DNA from 3 places in the Rhizobium beringeri genome. Region 2 is predicted to be linked to each of the others. Evidence: predicted binding sites of a transcription regulator. Region 2 holds the regulator's gene; each other region holds the start of a gene.
What was found. Region 2 encodes PhoB, which activates phosphate uptake and scavenging genes when phosphate is short. Its sites were predicted from a motif close to TGTCATNNANCTGTCAT; they were not measured.
Positions count from the first base shown of each region.

Region 1: a site for PhoB is predicted at 1,233-1,249, ahead of ELH03_RS27445 (acid phosphatase). Genes of this name have one in related genera too.
Region 3: a site for PhoB is predicted at 1,214-1,230, ahead of phnC (phosphonate ABC transporter ATP-binding protein). Genes of this name have one in related genera too.

Region 1 is NZ_SILG01000002.1:826,251-828,519, forward strand. It holds gene ELH03_RS27445 (acid phosphatase) at 1-1,103, opposite strand, end outside; gene ELH03_RS27450 (cytochrome-c peroxidase) at 1,302-2,269, shown strand, end outside.
Region 2 is NZ_SILG01000001.1:181,224-183,492, forward strand. It holds gene phoU (phosphate signaling complex protein PhoU) at 1-680, shown strand, start outside; gene phoB (phosphate regulon transcriptional regulator PhoB) at 813-1,496, shown strand; gene ELH03_RS01000 (GcrA family cell cycle regulator) at 1,825-2,269, opposite strand, start outside.
Region 3 is NZ_SILG01000001.1:4,556,960-4,559,228, forward strand. It holds gene phnD (phosphonate ABC transporter substrate-binding protein) at 1-217, opposite strand, end outside; gene phnC (phosphonate ABC transporter ATP-binding protein) at 302-1,147, opposite strand; gene ELH03_RS22570 (DapH/DapD/GlmU-related protein) at 1,265-1,882, opposite strand; gene phnL (phosphonate C-P lyase system protein PhnL) at 1,879-2,269, opposite strand, start outside.

The DNA of each region.
Region 1 (2,269 bases), on a different contig from region 2:
TCGACATCCTTAAGGAAGGCTTCGCCGCCAAGACCGCCATCCCTCACATGCTCCGCACGCGCCGGGGTGCCGGGCGCGAAATTGGCGAAATAATTGAACGGCTGGTGATGGAACTGGAAGTTCGGCACCGGGGTGGCATTCTTGCCGTCAAGGGCTGCCTGCCAGGCGCCGCTGTACCAGGCCCAGCTGACGCCCTTCAGAGACATGAGGTCGCCGATGGTGATCTCATGTTGCGGCGGCAGCGTCGTTGCGGCGGCGGGATCAGCATAGGCCGGATCGCCGTCCTTGGCCGGCGGATTGGCGCTCGGCTGGTAGGGCGGCTGCATGGTGTTGACGGCGTAGAAGTCGGGGGTCAGCGTGCCGTCGGAGACGAATTTCGGTGCACCCTCCAGCGCCGACTTCGGGGCATTCTCGGCCACGGTCAGCGACGTGCCATCCGCGTCGACCTTGGCGATCGTGGGTTTGGCCGGGCTCTTGTCGGCGTTGGGATAATAGGGCGCGCAGGCGCAGATCAACGCGAAATGGTTGAGGAACGACCCGCCGAAGGCGCCCTGGAAGAAATTGTCGGCCATGACGTATTTCTTGGCGACCTGCCACATCGGCAGGATGGAGCCGTCGTAATGACCCATGACGAGGCTGCCGGAATCGGCCCAGGCGACGAACTTGTCGTTCTTGCCGCCGTCGATCTGCATCTGCTCCTGGTAGAAGCGATGCCAGAGGTCGCGGGTAATGACCGAAGGCGCCTCTGCGAAGCCCTTCGGATCGTCGATCGCGAAGGAGGCATTGGCGAGATGGGCCGACTGCGCCTCGGTGACGGCAGGCGTCACGCCCTTGGCGGTGAGGCCGCCCCAGGCCGGCGGCAGTTCGGATAGCGGCTGGCCGTCGCGGTCGAGCTGGCGGGCGCGATCGGCGGTCGCGTTCGAGAGCCCGTCGGCGCCGGGAAAGCTACCATAGAGATTATCGAAGCTGCGGTTTTCGGCATAGATGACGACGACATTGTCGATCTTGTCGTAACCGGCCGGCGCCGCATGGGCTGCCGTCGCAAACGGCACGATGGCCGATCCGGCGAGACAGATCGAATGGAGAAGTTTCAGTCTTTTCACGTGGGTACCTCATGGCTAGGGGGCGTTGGCTAGAGGGAGCGGAGAACGCTCGGGGGCAATTCGACGCTATTCCGGCCGTCTATCAACTTTGTGACATCAGGGGTTGCCGTGATGCCGCAGGAGGATCGCCGTCATCAATTTGTTGCAGCGAGGTTCGATCATGGCGGAAACCAGTACTAACTTATTGGAATCATTATCATGACAACGAAGAACATCTGGCTTGTGCGCTCCGGCTTGGCCGTCAGCATGGGTGCCGTGGCGCTTGGTCTTGCCATTCTTCCCCTGCGGCAAAGCAGCGCGGCGACCACCGCCGGCGTGCATCCCGGGCCAATGTCGCGCACTGACGCCTTCGCCCGGGCCGAAACGCTGACCGCAGTTGGCCGCAAGATATTCTCAGATCCCTCTCTTTCAGCCTCGGGGCTTCAGGCCTGCGCGTCCTGCCATGATCCCAGTCACGCCTTCGGCCCGGCATCGGCGACACCGATCGAAATGGGCGGCGAACATCGGGACCAGCCGGGGCTGCGCGCCGTTCCGACGCTGCGTTACCTGCAATCGGTGCCTGCTTTCACCGAGCATTATTACGATTCCGAGGACGAGGGCGACGAAAGCGTCGACAACGGCCCGACGGGCGGCTTGACCTGGGACGGCCGGGTCGATCACGGCGCCGATCACGCGAAGATCCCGCTGCTTTCGCCCTTCGAGATGGGCAACAGGGATGCGGCCGAGGTGGTGGCGAAGCTGCAGAAGGCCGCCTATGCCGACGACATCAAGGCGGCATTCGGCGAGACGGTGTTCGACAATCCTAAGGATGCCTTCGATGCCGCCGCCGAGGCGCTCGCCACCTTCGAACAGAGCGGCCCGGATTTCTATCCCTATTCCAGCCGCTACGACGCCTTTCTCGCCGGCAAGGCGACGCTGACGGCGCAGGAGCTGCACGGGCGGCAGCTGTTCGAGGACCCGGCCAAGGGCAACTGTTCGAGCTGTCATCTGAGCGAACCCGCCAATGACGGCGAGCCGCCGCAATTTTCAGATTTCGGCTTCCTCGGGCTCGCCGCGCCGCGCAACATGGCGATCCCGGCCAACAACGATCCGAACTATCATGATCTCGGTCTTTGCGGCCCTCAGCGCACCGACTTTGCCGGGCGCAGCGACTATTGCGGCCTGTT
Region 2 (2,269 bases):
ATGATTTGAAGTTCCTGTCCAGGCGGATTTCCGAAATGGGCGGCCTGGCCGAGCAGATGGTCAGTGAATCCGTACGCGCCCTCGTCAACGGCGATACCGCGCTGGCGCAGAAGGTCATTTCGGACGACGTGATCCTCGATCACGCCGAACGCGAAATCGGCGACAAGGCGATCGTCACCATCGCCCGCCGTCAGCCGATGGCTTCGGACCTGCGCGAAATCATGGGTTCGATCCGCATCGCCGCCGATCTCGAACGCGTTGGCGACCTCGGCAAGAACACCGCCAAGCGCGTCATCGCCGTCCAAAGCACCGGCGTTCCCCGCAAGCTCGCCCGCGGCCTCGAGCATCTGTCCGAGCTGGCGCTCGTCCAGCTCAAGGAAGTGCTCGATGTCTACACCAATCGTTCCGCCGACAAGGCGAATGCGATCCGCGAACGCGACAACGAGATCGACGCGATGTACACCTCGCTGTTTCGCGAGCTCCTGACTTACATGATGGAAGATCCGCGCAACATCACCAGCTGCACGCATCTTCTCTTCTGCGCCAAGAACATCGAGCGCATCGGCGACCACGCCACCAACATCGCCGAGACGATCTTTTACATGACGACAGGCGCGCAGCCGGAAGGCGACCGTCCGAAGGACGACAGCGCCAACACCGTCGGCGCGGTCACCGAATAACCGCCCACACCCGCCGCTTGCGTGCGCGCCCATCCGGGCGCGCAAGAGGTCGCAGCCAATTCTGATTTTGCGCAGGATGCAGTGCTTAAATCACTCCCGATTTAAGGATCATGCGCGAGGAGACCGACACGCATGATCCCGAGAGTTGCAGTTGTTGAAGACGAGGAAGCCCTCAGCGTGCTTCTTCGCTACAATCTCGAAGCGGAAGGCTTCGAGGTCGATACCATCCTTCGTGGCGACGAAGCCGAAATGCGGCTTCAGGAGCGCACGCCCGATCTTCTCATCCTCGATTGGATGTTGCCCGGCGTCTCCGGCATCGAGCTCTGCCGGCGCCTGCGCATGCGGCCGGAAACCGAGCGCCTGCCGATCATCATGCTGACGGCGCGCGGCGAAGAGAGCGAGCGTGTTCGCGGATTGTCGACGGGCGCCGACGATTATGTCGTCAAGCCCTTCTCGACCCCGGAACTCGTTGCCCGCGTCAAAGCGATGCTGCGGCGCGCCCGTCCCGAGGTGCTGTCCACGGTCCTGAAATGTGGTGACATCGAGCTCGACCGCGAGACCCATCGCGTCCATCGCAAAACCCGCGAAGTCCGCCTCGGCCCCACCGAATTCCGCCTGCTGGAATTCCTGATGTCGTCGCCGGGCCGGGTCTTCTCCCGCTCACAGCTTCTCGACGGCGTCTGGGGCCACGACATCTATGTCGACGAGCGCACCGTCGACGTCCATGTCGGCCGCCTGCGTAAGGCGCTAAATTTTTCCAACATGCAGGACGTCATCCGCACCGTCCGCGGCGCCGGTTATTCGATGGAAGCCTGAGGGCTGCCGCTCGGCCGACGGCTCTTTCGTCATGCTCGGGACAAGTCCACTGCCATTCCGTTCACTCTAGTGGCGGCCCCTCACCCTAACCCTCTCCCCGTAAAAACGGGGAGAGGGGCCGTGCCCTATGAGAGGTGAGTGGGAATGGAGAGGTCGCGGCATATCCCCTTCGCCCCGGTTAAGGGGGCCGAAGGACGGGTCGAGACCCGTGGCTCGACCCCGGTGGTAGCGGCAGCCGGATGAGGGGCAGCCACCGGTACGAACCAAAATCGCATAAAAAAACGGGCCGCTCGGCCCGTTTTCTGCATTCTAACGATGGTCACGCCGCTCAGCTGGCCCGCGCTGCTGCCCGGCGGCGTTCGTTGACCGGCTGGTAGGCGAGCTTCTGGTGGTAGCTGCAATAGGGCGAATTGTCGGGGGATTCGCAGCCGCAGAAATGGAAGTCGTCCTTCAGGGGATCGCCGACCGGCCACTTGCAGGTGCGTTCGGTCAGTTCCGTCAGGCCGAGGCGTCGGGAAATCGGCACGACCACGTTGCCTCTCGGCACGTATTCCATTTCCTCGATCGTTTCGATCTCGATCTCTTCCTTCAGCATGGTCGCGCCCTGCTGGCGGGTAACGGTGCGAGTGGCGACCCGTGAGGTGTAGTTCGGCGCGCGCGGCGCCGATGTATTGCGCTTCGGCGTTCGTGCCGCGGTGTTGGTGCCGCCGGCCTTGGCGCGGCCCGGCAGGCTCAGCCGGTGCACTTTACCGATGACCGCGTTTCTGCTGACT
Region 3 (2,269 bases), 4.4 Mb from region 2:
GGATCACGCCGTCATAGTCGGCGGCCGGGAAGAGCGAAACCTTCTCGAAGCCGAATTCCTGCTTCAGGTGGTCGGCAAGGCAGGCATAGTTGCGCAGGCGGTCGGTTTCGTTTTCGCCACCGAGGATGCCGATGCGGAATTCCTTGAGATCTGCAGCATTGGCAGCGCCGGCGAGCGCGAAGAGCGCCGTTGCCGCAAAGAGTGCTTTCTTCAACATGTTCTCTCCTATTGACCGGTGTCCCCGGCCTTCCCGTTACGAAGAAGTGTGCCCTTGACGCGGGCGCTCGATCGCGACCGCCTCTCAGAGGCCGGCCAGCGCCAGCGGCTGTGTGCCGGCGGATTGATTGTCTGCCCGCTCGGGGGCGATATTGATCGATGTCGAGGTCACCGTTTCGTCGATGCCGGCGCCGTCCTTGTCCGTCCCGTAGATTTCCTTCACCGCTTCCGCGGTCAGCTCCGAGGGCTTGCCGTCGAAGACGACGCGGCCGCCGGCCATGCCGACGATGCGCTCACAATAGTTGCGGGCGGTGTCGAGCGTGTGAAGGTTGGTGACGACGGTGATGCCCTCACGCTCGTTGATATCGCGCAGCGCATCCATAACGATCTTGGCGTTCAGCGGATCGAGCGAGGCGATCGGCTCGTCGGCGAGAACCATCTTCGGGTTCTGCATCAGCGCGCGGGCGATCGCCACGCGCTGCTGCTGGCCGCCGGAAAGCGTGCCGGCTGCCTGCAGCGCCGTCTGCTCGATGCCGAGGCGTTCGAGTGCAGCGATGGCATGCACGCGTTCCTCGCGGGTGAAGATGTTGAGCAGGCTCATAAGCGTCGAGCGATGATTGAGGCGACCGAGCATGACATTGGTGAGGACGTCGAGGCGCGGCACCAGGTTGAACTGCTGGAAGATCATCGCGCAGTCGCGCTGCCAGTTGCGCAACGCCTGGCCGCGAAGCCCGGAGACCTCGACGCCGGCGAAATGAATGGAGCCGGAGCTCGGCTCCTGAAGGCGGTTGATCATGCGCAGCAGCGTCGACTTGCCGGCGCCGGAGCGGCCGATGATGCCGACCATCTGGCCCTGAGGAATGGCGAGCGTGACGGAATCGACGGCGAGCTTTTTTCCGAAACGACGTGTGACATTCTTCAGCTCGAACATCATGCTCTTCCCTTGCGATCCAGGCCTTGGTCAGCATCGCATTAGTCCCGCTTGATGAACCTCACATGTCATATTTGTGTAAGTCCTGTCACAATTCTCCGCCCCTATATCGGGGGTTTAACCACCGTAACGGGACAGGAAATCTTCCGCGCTCAGGTTGCGGAAATCCGCGAGCGCCTGGCGCAGCCGGTCATGCTCCCAATCCCACCAGGAAAGCCTGTCCATCCGTTCGCCGATCTCCTTTGGAAAGCGCTCGCGAATGAGCTTTGCCGGCACGCCGCCGACGATCGTATAGGGCGCAACGTCCTTCGAGACGACAGCGCCGGCTCCGATCACCGCGCCGTTGCCGACGCTGACGCCCGGCAGGATCGTCGCCCCGTGGCCGATCCAGACGTCGTTGCCGATCGTCACGCGGTTTGCGCGCCGCCAGGCGAAGAAGTCCGTCTCCATGTCGCCGTCCGGCCAATAGTCGGCGGCGCGATAGGTGAAATGATGCAGTGTCGCGCGCCAGGTCGGATGGTTGGTGGCATTGATGCGTACGGCGGCGGCGATATTGACGAACTTGCCGATCGTCGCACACCAGACGGAGCCGTCCTGCATGATGTAGGAATAGTCGCCGAACGTGGCCTCGCTGATGCGGCAGCGTTCCGAGACCTCCGTATAGCGCCCGAAGGTCGAATCGCTGACGGATGCCGTCTCATGAAAATAGGGCTCGATACCCAGCTTGCGGCTCATGCAGCGATCTTTCTGGGTGAGAATTGCTGGACGTCGAGGATGCGGTCGGCGACGGCTTCGCGCACTTCTTCGTCATGGAAGATACCGAGAAGGGCCACCCCCGCCTTCTTCTTTTCCGCGATCATGCCGACGACGACGGCACGGTTCCTGGCATCGAGCGAGGCTGTGGGTTCGTCGAGAAGCAGGATCGTGTGCTCGGTGATGAAGCCCCGCGCGATGTTGACGCGTTGCTGCTCGCCGCCGGAGAAGGTGGCGGGCGGAAGCTGCCAGAGCGTTTCCGGCAGATTGAGCCTGGCAAGCAGGGCGCCCGCCTTTTCCCGCGCCGTGACGGTGGCCTCGCCGCGTGCCACCAGCGGTTCGGCAACCACGTCGATCGCCGCGACGCGC